DNA from 3 places in the Cupriavidus sp. USMAA2-4 genome. Region 3 is predicted to be linked to each of the others. Evidence: predicted binding sites of a transcription regulator. Region 3 holds the regulator's gene; each other region holds the start of a gene.
What was found. Region 3 encodes FNR, which switches genes on or off when oxygen is low (the NO sensors DNR and NnrR bind a similar motif). Its sites were predicted from a motif close to TTGATNNNNATCAA; they were not measured.
Positions count from the first base shown of each region.

Region 1: a site for FNR is predicted at 2,116-2,129, ahead of hemN (oxygen-independent coproporphyrinogen III oxidase). Genes of this name have one in related genera too.
Region 2: a site for FNR is predicted at 2,717-2,730, ahead of paaA (1,2-phenylacetyl-CoA epoxidase subunit PaaA). Genes of this name have one in related genera too.

Region 1 is NZ_CP017748.1:2,667,825-2,673,019, forward strand. It holds gene BKK79_RS11635 (response regulator) at 52-786, shown strand; gene BKK79_RS11640 (ATP-binding protein) at 825-1,961, shown strand; gene hemN (oxygen-independent coproporphyrinogen III oxidase) at 2,193-3,710, shown strand; gene BKK79_RS11650 (c-type cytochrome) at 3,923-4,786, opposite strand; tRNA gene BKK79_RS11655 (tRNA-Arg) at 5,147-5,195, shown strand, end outside.
Region 2 is NZ_CP017748.1:4,418,188-4,423,382, reverse strand. It holds gene paaE (1,2-phenylacetyl-CoA epoxidase subunit PaaE) at 1-21, opposite strand, end outside; gene paaD (1,2-phenylacetyl-CoA epoxidase subunit PaaD) at 39-581, opposite strand; gene paaC (1,2-phenylacetyl-CoA epoxidase subunit PaaC) at 593-1,345, opposite strand; gene paaB (1,2-phenylacetyl-CoA epoxidase subunit PaaB) at 1,372-1,653, opposite strand; gene paaA (1,2-phenylacetyl-CoA epoxidase subunit PaaA) at 1,710-2,693, opposite strand; gene paaX (phenylacetic acid degradation operon negative regulatory protein PaaX) at 2,811-3,764, shown strand; gene BKK79_RS19715 (argininosuccinate lyase) at 3,808-5,195, opposite strand, start outside.
Region 3 is NZ_CP017748.1:4,151,617-4,156,811, forward strand. It holds gene ccoP (cytochrome-c oxidase, cbb3-type subunit III) at 1-436, shown strand, start outside; gene ccoG (cytochrome c oxidase accessory protein CcoG) at 489-1,958, shown strand; gene BKK79_RS18490 (hypothetical protein) at 2,081-2,299, shown strand; gene BKK79_RS18495 (hypothetical protein) at 2,296-2,541, shown strand; gene fnr (fumarate/nitrate reduction transcriptional regulator Fnr) at 2,617-3,342, opposite strand; gene BKK79_RS18505 (sulfite exporter TauE/SafE family protein) at 3,423-4,181, shown strand; gene BKK79_RS40415 (hypothetical protein) at 4,208-4,588, shown strand; gene scpB (SMC-Scp complex subunit ScpB) at 4,794-5,195, shown strand, end outside.

The DNA of each region.
Region 1 (5,195 bases), 1.5 Mb from region 3:
CTGTGCTGCTACAGTGAGCGCTGCGGCGGATGCCGCCTTGCCGACATGAGAATGGAATCCACCGCTACCGCCTCCGCTCCGCTGCAACTACTTGTCGTCGACGACGATACCCAGATCCGCACCATGCTGGCCGACTACCTGTCGACCTTCGGCATGGCGGCCGACGGTGCCGAGGGCGGTGCCGCCATGCGCGCCGCGATGGCCGGCAAGACCTATGACCTGGTCATTCTCGACCTGTCGCTGCCGGGCGAGAACGGCCTGGCGCTGTGCCGCGAGATCCGCGAGCAGAGCGACACGCCGGTGATCATGCTGACGGCGCGCGCCGAACTGGCGGACCGCGTGGTCGGCCTGGAGGTCGGCGCGGACGACTACGTCACCAAGCCCTTCGAGATGCGCGAGCTGGTGGCGCGCATCCACACCGTGCTGCGCCGCAGCCAGGGCGGGCAGCGCCGTCCGGCCGCCGCCGCCGGGCACGAACTGCGCTTCGGCGCCTGGCGGCTCAACACCACGCTGCGCCAGCTGGTCGACGGCGAGGATACGGTGGTGCCGCTGTCCAATGCCGAATTCCGCCTGCTGCTGACCTTCATCGAACATCCGCACCGCGTGCTCGACCGCGAGCTGCTGATCAACCAGGCGCGCGGCCGCGACCTGGACGTGTTCGACCGCAGCATCGACCTGCTGGTGTCGCGCCTGCGCCAGAAGCTGCGCGACGATCCGCGCGATCCGGTGCTGATCCGCACCGTGCGCGGCGAGGGCTACGTCTTCACCGCCAACGTGGAAAGCTGAGCGTGCGTCTTCGCGGTCCGCTGGCGCGCTACGACACCATGTTCGTGCGCCTGTTCCTGGTGATGGCCACCATCATGCTGGCCGTGCACCTGCTCGGCATCACGGTCATCGAGAGCATCTTCCCGCGCCCCGGCCTGGAGCGCCACGACACCACCGCCGCCGGCGCGCGCCACGCCACCCCCGGCCAGCCCTCCGGCGCGATGCCGCCGGGCCCGCCGGGGCTGGAGGTAGGGCGCATGCCACCGCCGCCGCCCGATGATCTGTTCGCCGCCGACCTGCCGCCACCGCCGATGCCACCCCACGGGCCGCCGCGGCGGCTGCACGGCTGGTGGCCGCCGCGCCCGGGCCTGCTGCTGCAGCTTGCCGCCATCGTCGCCGCCTCCTGGGTGGGTGCCCGCCTGCTGGCGCGGCCGATCCAGCAGCTGGCCAGCGGCGCGGGCCGCCTGGCGCAGGACGTCAATGCACCGCAGCTCGACGAGGATACCGGCCCGGTCGAGGCGCGCGCCGCAGCGGTGGCGTTCAACCACATGCAGCAGCGCATCCGCACGCAGATGGGGCAGCAGTCGCGCTTCCTCGCCGCCGTATCGCACGACCTGCGCACGCCGCTGACGCGCATGAGCCTGCGCATCGAGCGCGTCGACGACCGCGACGTGCGCTACCGCCTGCGCCAGGACCTGGCCGAGATGAACGGCCTGATCGACTCCACCCTGTACTACCTGCGCGACCGCGACAGCGGCGAGCCGCGCCAGCGGGTCGACATCCTGGCCCTGCTGCACGCCATCGTCGACGACGCCGCCGAACTCGGCCAGGACGTCACGCTGGACGGCCAGGCGGCGCCGCTGCTGGCCTATCCGGCCGAACTGCGCCGCGCCGTGGTCAATCTGATCGAGAATGCGCACCGCTATGGCGGCGCCGCGCAGATCCGCCTGACCGACGCGCCCGAGCGCGTGGTGATCGACGTCTGCGACGACGGCCCCGGCATTCCGCACGAGGAGTTGCCGCGTGTACTTGAGCCGTTCTACCGTGTGGAGTCCTCGCGCAGCCGCGCCACCGGCGGTGTCGGCATGGGCCTGTCGATCGCGGCCGACATCGTGGCGCGCCACGGCGGCGAACTGAGCCTGGCCAACCGCCCCGAAGGCGGTTTGCGCGTGCGCATGGTGCTGCCGCGCGTCTGACGCGGGCTGAGGTGTGTTTGAGGTGCCTCCGAGTGCGCCTGCGCTCTCGGGAACGCCGGAAGGCCTGGCGCCAGGGGCGTCGAAGGCGGCACGCGACGCCAGCGTGGCAGTCGACACCGCTCGGCGACGGCCGTCCCGCCGTCGCCGCCAGCGCTTGACGCCGGTCAAGCCCCCCGCGCCGCGCCGGGACTAGCATGGGCCATCAGCAATCCGTCCGCCGAGGGCGCCCCCATGTCCGCTCCCACCTCACGCCTCACACCCGCCTCACCCATCACGCCCGCCGCGCGGACGCTCGACCGCGACGCACTGGCAGGTTTCCGCGCGCTCGCCGGCCGCATCGACGGCAACGGCCCGCGCTACACCTCCTATCCGACCGCCGACCGCTTCCATGACGGCATCGGCGAGACCGACTACCGCACGGCGCTGGCCGACAGCAGCCGCGGGGCGTCCGCGCCGGTTCTGCCAACGGGTTCGCCGCTCTCGCTCTACGTGCACGTGCCGTTCTGCGAGAACATCTGCTACTACTGCGGCTGCAACAAGATCATCACGCGCGACCATGGGCGCAGCGCGCGCTACGTCGACTACCTCGCGCGTGAGGCCGCCCAGGTGGCGCAGGCGCTGGGCGCGCGCCGCCAGGTGCTGCAGTCGCACTGGGGCGGCGGCACGCCGACCTTTCTCGACGAAGACGAGATGCGCCGTGTGATGGCCGCGCTGCAGGAGCACTTCGAACTGTCCGCCTACGGCGAGCACTCCATCGAGATCGACCCGCGCGTGGTGGATGATGCGCGCATGGCCCTGCTGGCCGAACTGGGTTTCAACCGCATCAGCCTGGGCGTGCAGGACTTCGATCCCGAGGTGCAGCGCGCCATCCACCGCGAGCAGTCCGTGGCGCAGACGCGCGCCGTGGTCGATGCCGCGCGCCGCCTCGGCATGCGCTCCATCAGCATGGACCTGATCTACGGCCTGCCGCACCAGGACGCGCGGCGCTTCGCCGTGACCATCGAGCGCGTGCTGGAGATGCGGCCCGAGCGGCTCTCGGTCTACAGCTATGCGCACCTGCCGCATGTGTTCAAGCCGCAGCGCCGCATCGACGAAGCGGCGCTGCCGGCGCCGGCCGAAAAGCTCGAGATCCTGGTCGCCACCATCGAGAAACTGAGCGCCGCCGGCTACGTCTACATCGGCATGGACCATTTCGCCTTGCCCGGCGACGACCTCGCCGTGGCGCAGCGCGAGGGCAAGCTGCAACGCAACTTCCAGGGCTATTCGACGCACGCCGGCTACGACCAGGTCGGACTCGGCGTGTCGGCGATCGGCGCGGTGGCCGGACGCTACGTGCAGAACGCGCGCACGCTGGACGACTACTACGCCGCGCTCGACGCCGGCCGGTTGCCGGTGATCCGCGGTTTCCACATGTCCGCCGACGATCACCTGCGGCGCGAGATCATCGGCGCGCTGATGTGCAACGGCGTGCTCGACAGCGCTGCGCTGGCGGCACGCCACGGCATCGATTTCGCAGCCGCCTTCGCCACCGAACTGGCGGACCTGGAGCGCCTGGCCGCCGACGGCCTGGTGGACTGCCGGCCCGGCCGCATCGAGGTGACACCGCTCGGGCGCCTGCTGGTGCGCCGCGTGGCGATGGTATTCGACCGCCACCTGCGCGAAGACGCCGCACGCCGGCGCGCGCTGGCCGGCGAGGCCGCCAACGAAGCGGTAGCGGCCCCGCTGGTGCGCTACTCGCGCGTGGTGTAGCGGGGGCCGGGCGGCGCGCTGCGCCCCCGGCGGCCGCCTGCGCAGGGTTGGCGGCCGGCGTAGTGTGCGGATCGGCCGGACGATTGACCGCACAGAAGGGAAGCAGCATCAGAAGGGAAGCAGCAGGACAAAGCAAAAAGCCCGCGGCATGCCGCGGGCTTTTTCTACTGCGTCGACTGCGCCGGCCGGAACCGCGTCCGGCCGTGCGGAGCTTACTTCGCGGCGGCCGCCATGTAGTCGGCCGCGGCCAGCACGTCGGCATCGGGGCCGGCATAGCCACCCTTGGGCGGCATCACGCCCTTGCCCTTCAGCGCATAGTTGTGCACCACGTCCATGCCTTCCTTCAGGCGCGGCGCCCAGGCCGCCTTGTCGCCGAACTTCGGCGCACCGGCCACGCCGGCCGCATGGCAGGCGGCGCAGACCTGCTCGTAGACCTTCTTGCCGGTATCGGCCGACGCCGCGGCCGGTGCAGCGGCGGCGGCAGGCGCGGGGGCAGCCGCCGGAGCCGGGGCGGCCGCAGCGGTCTCGGCCGCCGGCGCGGAAGCCGCGGCGGTTGCAGCCGCCGGTGCCGCCGGCTCGGGGAACTTGGCGCCGCCCGCATCGGCCATGTAGACCACGGCACGGCCCAGTTCGTAGTCGCTGTAGTCGTCCGGCGTGGTGCCGGCGCGCGCCTGCATCGCGCCCTTGCCGTGCAGCACCGAATTCAGCAGCCCGTCGAAGCCCTGGCCGATGCGCGGGGCCCAGTCGCCGGCGGTGCCGTACTTGGGCGCACCCGCCGCGCCGGTCGCGTGGCAGGCGGAGCAGACTTCCTTGTAGACCTGTTCGCCGGTCTTGTAGACGCGCGGCGCGTTGGCATCCTTCAGCTCGAGCGAAGCGACCGGCTTGATGCGGTCGATCACCGCTTCGGTGGCGTCCGTCGCGCCAGCGCCTTCCTTGGCGCCATGGCCGACGAAGTTGACCAGCAGGATGATGACCAGGATCGGCACCAGGAACGCGGCGATGACTACCGCGATCAACTGCTTGGGCGTCTTGATGGGAGACTCGTGTTCGTCGTGTGGTTGTTGGACGTCGCTCATGCTGAACTCTCGTTTTTTGCAGGAAACCTGTCTGGCCGCATGCGTTCAGTTCTGATCGGCTCGGCCTCGTTCTTCTGGCGCCACGATTCGCGCGCGACGGTCGAGCCAGCGATGAGCCGTGGTTCTCCTCCCGCCGGCGCCACCGCGACGGCTGCGGCGCACCAAGTGGATACGAAGCAGCCCCGTCCTTGCACAAATAGCTAGCGATTATAGCGGCGTTGCCTGATTCGGGGCGGCAAAAGCGACGGCTGCGTGACCTGGCTCAAAGTGCCGGGTGTGCACCGATTGGACGATCCCGGGCAAACAGGGTATGCTATGCGCCTTTCCGGCGGAGGCTGTCGCCTTCGCCACCTGCTCCGCGCGCCCGTAGCTCAATGGATAGAGTACTGCCCTCCGAAGGCAGGGGTTG
Region 2 (5,195 bases), 270 kb from region 3:
CAGCTCATGGAATTTGCTCATCTCCCCACCTGTCTCGTTCAGTGAGCCTTGAAGTAATCGAACGGCTCCTTGCAGTCGCCGCAGCGGTACAGGGCCTTGCATGCCGTGGAGCCGAACTGGCTGACCAGGCGGGTGTGGCGCGAGCCGCAGTGCGGGCAGGCCACCACCAGTGCCGGCGAGGCCTTGCGGCCGATGGCAAGCGAGCCGCCGGCGCCGCGCAGGCCGCTGATGTCGATGGCCTGCTCCGCCGGCGGCGCGATGCCGTAGCCGGACAGGCTGGCCTTGCCGCGCGCGCTCATCCAGTCGGTGGTCCAGGCCGGGGCCAGGCGCGTCTGCACGCTGACGTGCTCGACGCCGTGCGCCGCCAGCGTGCGCTCGATCTCCTCGCGGATCGCCGTCATGGCCGGACAACCCGAGTACGTCGGCGTGATGGTGACGACGCAGGTGTCGTCCAGCCAGGCCACATCGCGCACGATGCCCAGGTCCACCACCGAGATCACCGGGACTTCCGGGTCCGGCACCTTGTCCAGCCAGGCCCAGACCTGGTCCAGGCTGGCGCGCTCGGCAACTGTCGCTGACATGGCGGCCTCCCTCACCAGCTGGCGCCCGGATAGGCGCGCTGCAGGAACTGCATCTCGGCCAGCAGGTAGCCCAGGTGCTCGCTATGCCGGCCCTGGCGTCCGCCGCTCTGCGCCCAGCCGCCGGCCGGGCGGCTCAGCGTCGCCTCGTCCAGCACCTCGTCGACATGGCGCAGCCACGCGCCGGCCAGCGTGGCCGGGTCGACGGCCACACCCTGCGCCGCCAGCGCCGCGTCGGCGGCATCGCTTTCGAACAACTCGCCGGTGAACATCCACAGATCGTCGAAGGCCTGCTGCATGCGGCGCCGGCTTTCCACGGTGCCGTCGCCCAGGCGCACCACCAGGTCGGCGCTGCGGCGCGCGTGGTAGGCCACCTCCTTCAGCGACTTGGCCGCGATCTCGGCGATGCGCGCATCGGCGCTGCGCTGCAGGCCGTCGAGCAGGAAGTAGTGCCAGGTGTCGAACAGGAACTGGCGCGCCAGCGTATCGGCATAGCTGCCGTTGGGCTGCTCGACCAGCAGCAGGTTGCGGAACTGGTGCGCGTCGCGCAGGTAGGCGAGCTGGTCGGCGCTGCGGCCGGCCCCCTCCACTTCCCCGGCATAGCCCAGCCACAGGCGCGTCTGGCCGATCAGGTCCAGCGCCACGTTGGTCAGGGCGATGTCCTCTTCCAGGGCGGGGCCGCGACCGCACCATTCCGACAGGCGCTGGCCCAGTACCAGCGTGCTGTCGCCCAGGCGCAGCAGGTATTCGAGCTTGTGTTGGTCCATGGTGGAGTCGTCCTCGCGCGCAGCCATCAGATGTGCTTGACCTCTTCCGGCATCGGGAAGAACGTCGGGTGCCGGTAGATCTTGCTGTTGGCGGGCTCGAACAGCGGGCCCTTGTCGCCCGGGCTACTCGCCATCACGTCGGCGGCCTTCACCACCCAGACGCTGACGCCTTCGTTGCGGCGCGTGTAGACATCGCGCGCATGGTTGATGGCCATCTCGCCATCGGGCGCATGCAGGCTGCCCACATGCTTGTGGGCCAGGCCGTGCTGGCTGCGGATAAAGATCTCCCAAAGCGGCCACTCTTTCATGGCAACTCTCCTGTCAGGTTGGCGGTGGGTCGGCGCGCCGGCTGGCGCGCCCGGTGTCAGGCGGCGGCGCACTCTGCCTTGTCGGCGTGCGCCACCAGGGCGTCGCGGAACCAGGCGCCGTCGTCCCAGGCCTTGACGCGCGTGCGCAGGCGTTCGCGGTTGCACGGCCCGTTGCCGCGCAGCACGTTGTAGAACTCGTCCCAGTCGATGGCGCCGAAGTCGTAGTGGCCGCGTTCCTCGTTCCACTTCAGGTCCGGATCGGGAACGGTCAGGCCCAGGTACTCGGCCTGCGGCACGGTCTGGTCGACCATCTTCTGGCGCAGCTCGTCGTTGGAGAACAGCTTGATGCGCCACTGCATCGATTGCGCGCTGTTGGGCGAATCGGCGTCGGACGGGCCGAACATCATCAGCGCCGGCCACCACCACCGGTTCAGCGCGTCCTGCGCCATCTGCTTCTGCTCCGGCGTGCCGCGGCACAGCGCCAGCAGGATGTCGTAGCCCTGGCGCTGGTGGAACGACTCTTCTTTGCATACCCGCACCATGGCACGGGCATAGGGGCCGAAGGAACAACGGCACAGCGGCACCTGGTTGATGATGGCGGAACCGTCCACCAGCCAGCCGATGGCGCCGATGTCGGCCCAGCTCAGCGTGGGGTAGTTGAAGATGCTGGAGTACTTGGCCTTGCCGGCGTGCAGGTCATCCAGCAACTGGTCGCGCGACACGCCCAGCGTTTCCGCCGCGCTGTAGAGATAGAGGCCGTGGCCCGCTTCATCCTGGATCTTGGCCAGCAGGATCGCCTTGCGTTCCAGCGTGGGTGCACGGGTGACCCAGTTGCCCTCGGGCAGCTGTCCCACGATCTCGGAATGCGCATGCTGCGAGATCTGGCGGACCAGCGTCTTGCGGTAGGCCTCGGGCATCCAGTCCTTGGCCTCGATCTTGATGCCGGCATCGATGCGCGCCTGGAACTCGCGCTCCTGCGGGTCCATTTCGTCCAGCGCGCGAAGCCTTGTCGCCCCCGTCTCCACCAGTTGTGCGTACATCCCGTGCTCCGTTTTTCCAGGCCTTGACCTGCGTCAAACCGTCTCGATGAAGGGGATGATAGTGATACAATTTGATTCAAACAATCGATGTTTCTGTATCACTTTCAAGGTGTACGCATGGCCACCCGCCTGGATATCGACACCGTTTCTCCCCAGCTTGCGCGGCTCGCCCGCGGACTCAAGCTCGGCGCCAATTCGATGCTGGTGACCTTGTTCGGCGATGTGGTGGCGCCACGGCCGCAGGCGCTCTGGCTGGGCAGCCTGATCCACCTCGCGGCACCATTCGGCATCAACGACCGGCTGGTGCGCACCGCGACGTTCCGGCTGGCCGCGGACGACTGGCTCAGTGCCACGCGCCTCGGACGGCGCAGTTACTACGGGCTGTCGGAAGCGGGATTGCAGCGTGTGACGCACGCGGGCAAGCGCATCTATGCCGGCGAAGCGGCACAGTGGGACGGACGCTGGACCCTGGTGCTGGTGCGCGGCGACGCCCGCGCCACGCTGCGGCAGCAACTGAAGCGGGAGCTGTTGTGGGAAGGCTTCGGCGCCATCGCTCCCGGCGTGTTCGCCCATCCGCGAGCGGACGCGTCATCGCTGCGGGAAATCCTCACTGCCGCCAAGGCGCTCGACTATGTGGCGGTGATGGAGGCGGCCAGCCTGGCCGCCTTCTCGCTGGAGCCGCTGCAGGTCCTGATGCAACAGACCTTCCGGCTGGGCGACGTGGCCGCCGCCTGGCAGGCGCTGCTGCGCCGCTTCTCGCCGCTGCTGGACAGTGCCGCCGGCCTGGCGCCGGTCGACGCCTTCTTCCTGCGGGCCCTGCTGCTGCATGAGTACCGCCGCGTGCTGCTGCGCGACCCCGACCTGCCCGAAGCCCTGCTGCCGGCCGACTGGCCGGGCCGCACCGCACGCATGATGTGCCGCGACATGTACACGGCATTGCTGGACGCCAGCGAAGACTACCTGCACGCTACAGTGGAGACCGCCGACGGCCCGCTGCAAGGCGCCAGGCGCGAGCTGCGCAAGCGCTTCGGCGCCGGCACCGCGCGCCCGGCCGGACAGCCGGCTGCCTGACGGCCGCCTGTCCGATGGCCCGCGGCCGCGCCGCGGCCTTCCTTCACTTCAGCAGCTTGTCGAAATCCCGGTCGAGCCGGGCCAGCGAGGCATCGATGGCACCGCGGCGCGCCTGGATCCACGCCTGCTGCCGCGCCAGATCCTGCTCGGCGGCCTTCAGCATGCGTTCCATTTCCGCCGGCTGCGGGCCGCCGGAGGTCACACGGTGGTTGACGATGGCCACCGGGTCGAGCGCCGCGCGGAACTCCGCCTCGCTCATCGGGAACTCGGTACTGCCGTAGTCGTGCACCGACTCCGCATAGATGCGCCTGGCCTCGGCGTAGGGAAAGGCACTGGGCCTGATGTCGTGCGCCTTGGCGTAGTCGACCAGGTTGGAGGCGAAGTGATGACCGACGCGGAACGGCAGCTTGTACTTGCGCATCAGCTCGTCGGCCAGTTCCTGCGACGCGGTCCAGTCGCTGTCCAGCTCCTCCAGCGCGCGCTGGCGGTCGATCACCAGCGCCGTCATGATGCGGTCGAGCCCTTGCAGCGCGGTCACCGCGCTCTGCACCATCTGCCCGTTGGTCACCGCATCCTTGGCGTCGGACATGCCCGGCGGCAGGTTGTGCGCGCGGATCACCGGCCCCATGGCCAGCGTGATCGCGGTGGAGGCCTTCTCGCGGGTGGAATTCAGCAGGCCGGGATTACGCTTCTGCGGCATCGCGCTGGACACATAGGTATTGCCGCCCCCTTCCTGCAGCAGGATCCATGGGCGCGGCTGCGCGTACTGCGTCATCACGTCCTCGATGAAGCCGCCGACGTGCAGGGCGATGCTGGTGACGATGGCGCCGACCTCCACCGGCAGGTCGACCGCGCTGATCTGCGACGCATCGTAGGCGTTGTCGACCAGGGCGGAGAAGCCGAGATAGCCCGCCATGCGCTGGCGGTCGAGCGGCCAGCCGGTGCCGTTGAGCACCGTGGTGCCCATCGGCGAGCGGTCGATACGCTGGTAGGCCTCGCGCAGGCGCTGCGCGTCGCGTTCCAGGCCGGCCTGGATCCCGAGCAGGTAGTGCCCGTAGCTGTTCGGCTGCGCCGCCACGCCATTGGTGTAGTTGGGCACGATGGTGCCGGCATGCTGGCGCGCCAGCTTGACGATGGTGGCCGAAGTCTTGTCGAGCTGGTCGGCCAGACCCAGCACCTCTTCGCGCAGCATGGCCGCGCGCACCGTGGCCAGCATGTCCTGGCTGGAACGCCCGGCGTGGATCAGCGTGACCTCCTGTCCGGCGGCCTGGATCATCAGCGGCTCGAAGGTGATCACCAGGGACGGGCGCTTGCCGCCGGGCTTGTCGCCGTCGGCCAGCACCTTGGCGATGCCGCCGGCCACGCGCGGCGCCAGCGTCCGCTCGAGCAGCCCCTCGTCGGTATTGATCACCGTCGACGCCTTGTTGATCT
Region 3 (5,195 bases):
GAGCGATCACGACTGGCTGTACGGCGGCGAGCCGGAGACCATCCAGCAGACCATCACCAAGGGTCGCAATGGCGTGATGCCTCCGTTCTCGGCGGTCATCGATGCCAAGCTCGCCGGCGACGTGGCGCAGTATGTGCGTTCCCTGTCGGGCCTGGCCTACGATCCGATCCGTGCCGCACGTGGCGAGGGCACGTTCAAGTCCACCTGCGCGGCCTGTCATGGCGCCAACGGCAAGGGCAACCAGGCGCTGGGCGCACCGAACCTGAGCGACAACACATGGTTGTACGGCAGCTCGGAGTCCACCATCGTCGAGGGGATCCTGAAGGGACGCAACAACCATATGCCTGCGCATGAAGAGATCCTGACGCCGGAACGTATCCGCATGCTGACCGCCTACGTCTGGGGGCTGTCGAACGCGCCGGAGGCGTCACGATGAGGAAAGTGCATCGCGCCGCGCCGCAGGGCGCGTGCGCCGCCGGAGCCAGCCAATGAATGCACCGGAGACGGAACCGCTGGCCCGCAAGGGCGGGCCGGCAACCGCAGCGCCTGCGACCGAGTCGGTCGACGAGGCGTTGTATGAAGTCCGCCGCAAGATCTACCCGCGCTCGGTCAGCGGTGCCTTCTCGAACTGGCGCGTCTGGCTCGTGCTGCTGACGCAGCTGATCTACTACGGTACGCCGTGGCTGCAGTGGAACGGGCGCCAGGCGGTGCTGTTCGACCTGGGCGCGCGCAAGTTCTATATCTTCGGGCTGGTGCTGTGGCCGCAGGACGTGATCTACCTGAGCGTGCTGCTGGTGATCTCGGCGCTGGCCCTGTTCCTGTTCACCGCCATCGCCGGCCGGCTGTTCTGCGGCTATGCCTGTCCGCAGACGGTCTATACCGAGATCTTCATGTGGATCGAGCGGCATGTCGAAGGCGATCGTTTCGCCCGCATCCGCCTCGACGGCGATCCGTGGTCGCTGCGCAAGCTGCGCATCAAGGCGACCAAGCATCTGCTGTGGATCGTGGTGGCGCTGTGGACCGGTTTCACCTTTATCGGCTATTTCGCGCCGATCCGCGAGCTGGGCGGGCAGGTGGCTGCGTTCGCGCTCGGGCCCTGGCAGGCCTTCTGGATGCTGTTCTACGCCTTCGCCACGTGGGGCAACGCGGGCTTCATGCGTGAGCAGGTGTGCAAGTACATGTGTCCCTACGCGCGCTTCCAGAGCGTGATGGTGGACCGCGACACCTTTGTCGTCACCTACGACAGCGGCCGCGGCGACCCGCGCGGCAGCCGCTCGCGCAAGGCCGACCACCGCGCCGCTGGGCTTGGCGACTGCGTCAATTGCAGCATCTGCGTGCAGGTCTGCCCGACCGGCATCGACATCCGCGACGGCTTGCAGTACGAGTGCATCGGCTGCGGCGCCTGCATCGATGCCTGCAACCAGGTGATGGACAAGATGGACTACCCGCGCGGGCTGATCCGCTACACGTCGGAGAACGCGATGCGCAAGGGCTGGTCGGCCCAGGCGACGCGCAAGCGCCTGCTGCGTCCGCGCGTGATGATCTATTCGGCGATCTGGCTGGCACTGCTGGCGGGCTTCGCCATCTCGCTGTCACTGCGCACGCCGCTGAAGGTGGATATCATCCGCGACCGCGGCAGCCTCGGGCGCGAAGTCGAGGGGCGCTGGGTGGAGAACGTCTACCGCCTGCAGCTGATCAATACTAGCGAGGCGCCGATGCAGTTCACCATCCGCGCCGACAGTGCGGAACTCGGCAAGCTGCGCGTGGAGTCCGACGGGGCGACCGGCGAACTCGCACCGACCTCGAACCGCCTGCTGGCCATCCGCGTGCGCGTGCCGCTCGAGCAGGCGCGGCAGGGCACGCACAAGATCCGCGTGACGGTGCAGGGCGGCCAGGAGGAGGGGCATGTCGTCGAGGTGAACCAATCGACCAGTTTCATCGTGCCGCGCGACCTGTAGGGCGTGCGGAGGGGATTGCCGCAGGGCAGACAAGCGGGGCGGCCACGATGCCGCCGTGCGTAACAGCAAGGAGCGAAGCCATGCAAGGACCCGCCCGACAATCATTGACGGACGCCGGCACGATGCAGCAGGCCGTGCGGCCGTGGTGGAAGGAACCCTGGCCCTGGCTGCTGATGAGCGGGCCGCTGGCGGCGATGGCCGCCTGCGGCGTGACCATCTGGCTGGCGATGACGCATCCCGACAAGCCGATCGAGGAGGGCGTCAGCCGGCACGGGCTGGTGGTCGAGCGGCAGGGCGCGGCGCGGGCAGTGTCCGGCGCGACAGCCACGGAGCGGCCATGAGACTGCGCTGGCTGATGTGGGTCCTGTGGCCGGCCTTCCTGGTCGCCGGTGTGGCAACCGCCGCGGTGTTCTCGCTGGTGGATCCAAGCGATCTCAGGCTGTTCGGGCGGCCGGTCGAGGCCTCGCGCGAGGCGGTCTACACCATCGGCTTCCTGCTGGCCTGGCTGCTGTGCTCGCTGTCGAGCGCCCTGACCTTTTATACGATGCCGGTGCGCCTCGGCGATACCGACGAACTGGAGTAGGGGATGCGCGCAGGCCGAAGGGCTGGGCAGAACGGGGCCTGTCGAAGGCGCCGGATGCCTGCGCCCTCGGCTTGGTCAGCAGCTCTTGCCGTAGATCTGCTTGATGCCGGGTACGTCGACCAGCTTGACGTGGCGCTGGCGGATCTGGATCAGCCCGGCCTCGGCGAAGCGCGAGAACAGGCGGCTGACGGTTTCCAGCTTGAGGCCGAGATAACTGCCGATTTCCTCCCGGCTCATGCGCAGCACGAACTCGGTCGACGAGTAGCCGCGTTCCGACAGGCGCTCGGACAGGTTGACCAGGAAGGCGGCCAGGCGCTCCTCGGCGCGCATGGAGCCGAGCGTCAGCAGCATGACCTGGTCCTGCGTGATCTCCTTGCTCATCATGCGCAGGAACTGCTGCTGCAGCGACGGCACGGTGGTCGACAGGGTCTGCAGGTCGTTGAAGCGCATCACGCAGACCTCGGTGTCTTCCAGTGCGGTAGCATCCGACGCGTGCTGCATCTCGCCGAGGCCGTCGAGTCCGACGACTTCGCCCGGCAGGTGGAAGCCGGTGATCTGCGAGCGCCCGTCTTCCATCGTCACGTGTGTCTTCAGGGTGCCGAAGCGCACCGCGTAGACTGCGCTCAGGGGTTCGCCGAGCCGGTAGAGCGTCTCGCCCTTGTGGACTCGCACGCGTTCCTTCACCAGCGAGTCGATCTTTTCGATGTCGTTGCGGTTCATGCCGACCGGCACGCACAGGTGTCCGAGCGAGCAGGACGAGCAACGGGGCGACATCGCGGTGACGGGGATGGAATTGAGCAAGCCGGGGCCTATTGTCGTTGAGCTGCGAGGGCGCAATTTCTGCATTTTACTGTGTGAAGGCATCCGAAGGGGAGCGAAAGTTGACTGCGGCGGTCTTTTTCAGTGTTTTTCTGCTGGCCTTGCTGGGTGGCGTGCACTGCGCAGCCATGTGCGGCGGCATTGCACTGGCGGTCGAGCGGCCGCAGGCGGAAGCGCCGGTCGTCGTGCTGCGCAGGCCGCGGGACTGGTTGCGTGAACAGTTATCCATGCATGCGGGGCGGGTGGTGACTTACATGCTGCTCGGTGCCGCGCTGGGCGCGGTCGGCGCCGGTGCCTGGCGAGCCCAATACCTGCCGCTGCAGCGCGGCCTGTTTGCCGCTGGCAGCATGGTCCTGCTGGGCACCGGCCTGTGGCTGCTGGCCGGGCGCGCGCCGCAGTTCGCCGCGCTGGAGCGCTTGGTGGCGCGTGGGGCCGGAGCCCTGGCAGGCCGCCTCCGCGGGCGGCGCGCCGGTGCCCCGTCCGCCCCGATTCAGGTCCGCCCGCGCTTGCTCAGGCGTTTCGGCATCGGTCTGGCGTGGGGGCTGGTGCCGTGCGGCATGGTTTACGGTGCGCTCACCCTATCGTTGCTTGCCGGCAACGCGTTGTCGGGGGCCTTGCTGATGGGGGTATTCGGTCTCGGGACCTTGCCCAACCTGCTGATGTTGTCCGGCCTGTCCGGCGCGTTGCGCGGCTGGTCGCGCCGGCCCTGGGTGCGCGTCGGTGCCGGCGTGGCAGTGATGGGGTTTGGTGCGGCCGGGCTTGTGCGGGCGGCGATGTTGCCGCACACGCTCGCCGCACACGGCTTCTGTGTGGTGTTCTGAAGGGGGTTCTTCTGTTTTGGTGATGCGTGAGGCACTTTGTCGGGTGTGCCGAAGGCGCCGCGCTGGTGATCGGCGGTTGCAGCGCCGGGCCGGAATGCCCTACAATCGGCAGCATTGCAGTATCTATCGCGCTGGCGCTGCCGCGCGCATGGCCGGGCAACTCGAACGGCCGTCCTGAGGCCAGTCCGGGCAGAATGTTGCTGACGGACGTAGCCACCTCGCAGCAAGCCATGCCGGTTGACAAGATCTCCGGTTCAAAAGACCGGCTGGGCGTTGCGCGACGGGAGGTGCGCAACACCGTGCGGATGACTGCATCGTTCTTGCGGCGGAAGGGGTTGGACCCGTTCGCGCCGATCCGCCGCTCCAGAAGGGCGGTGCAACGCAAGAGGCCTTTCGGCCGGCGCTGAGGCCGGCAGCAGGGCAATTCTCCGCCGGACTGACCCGGCAACCCGAAGCAGAATAAGATGGGCGCGCGGCTTTCATGCGGACGGCATGCCGGCCGGCCGCGCAATGAGATGGCGATGGCGCTTCGGCCTCGCTGGATCCGAAATCCCCGAATCCTCCGGCGGTCCGCCGGGGGCAGGTGCAAAGACAGGCTGCACACATCCGTATATGAATACCCAAGAGGCGAAAATCGTCCTCGAGACTGCGTTGATCTGCGCGCAGGAGCCCTTGCGCGTGGCGGAACTGCGACGGTTGTTCGCCGATGAGGTGGCTGCCGACACCATCCGCGTGCTGCTGGACGAGTTACGTCTGGATTGGCGTGATCGGGGCGTGGAACTGGTGGCGCTGGCCAGTGGCTGGCGTTTCCAGAGCCGGCCCGGCATGCGCGAATACCTCGATCGCCTGAATCCGGAGAAGCCGCCGAAATACTCGCGCGCGGTGATGGAGACGCTGGCGATCATCGCGTACCGGCAGCCGGTAACCCGCGGCGACATCGAAGAGATCCGCGGGGTGACCGTCAGCACGGAGGTGATCAAGCGGCTCGAGGACCGCGAATGGATCGAAGTGATC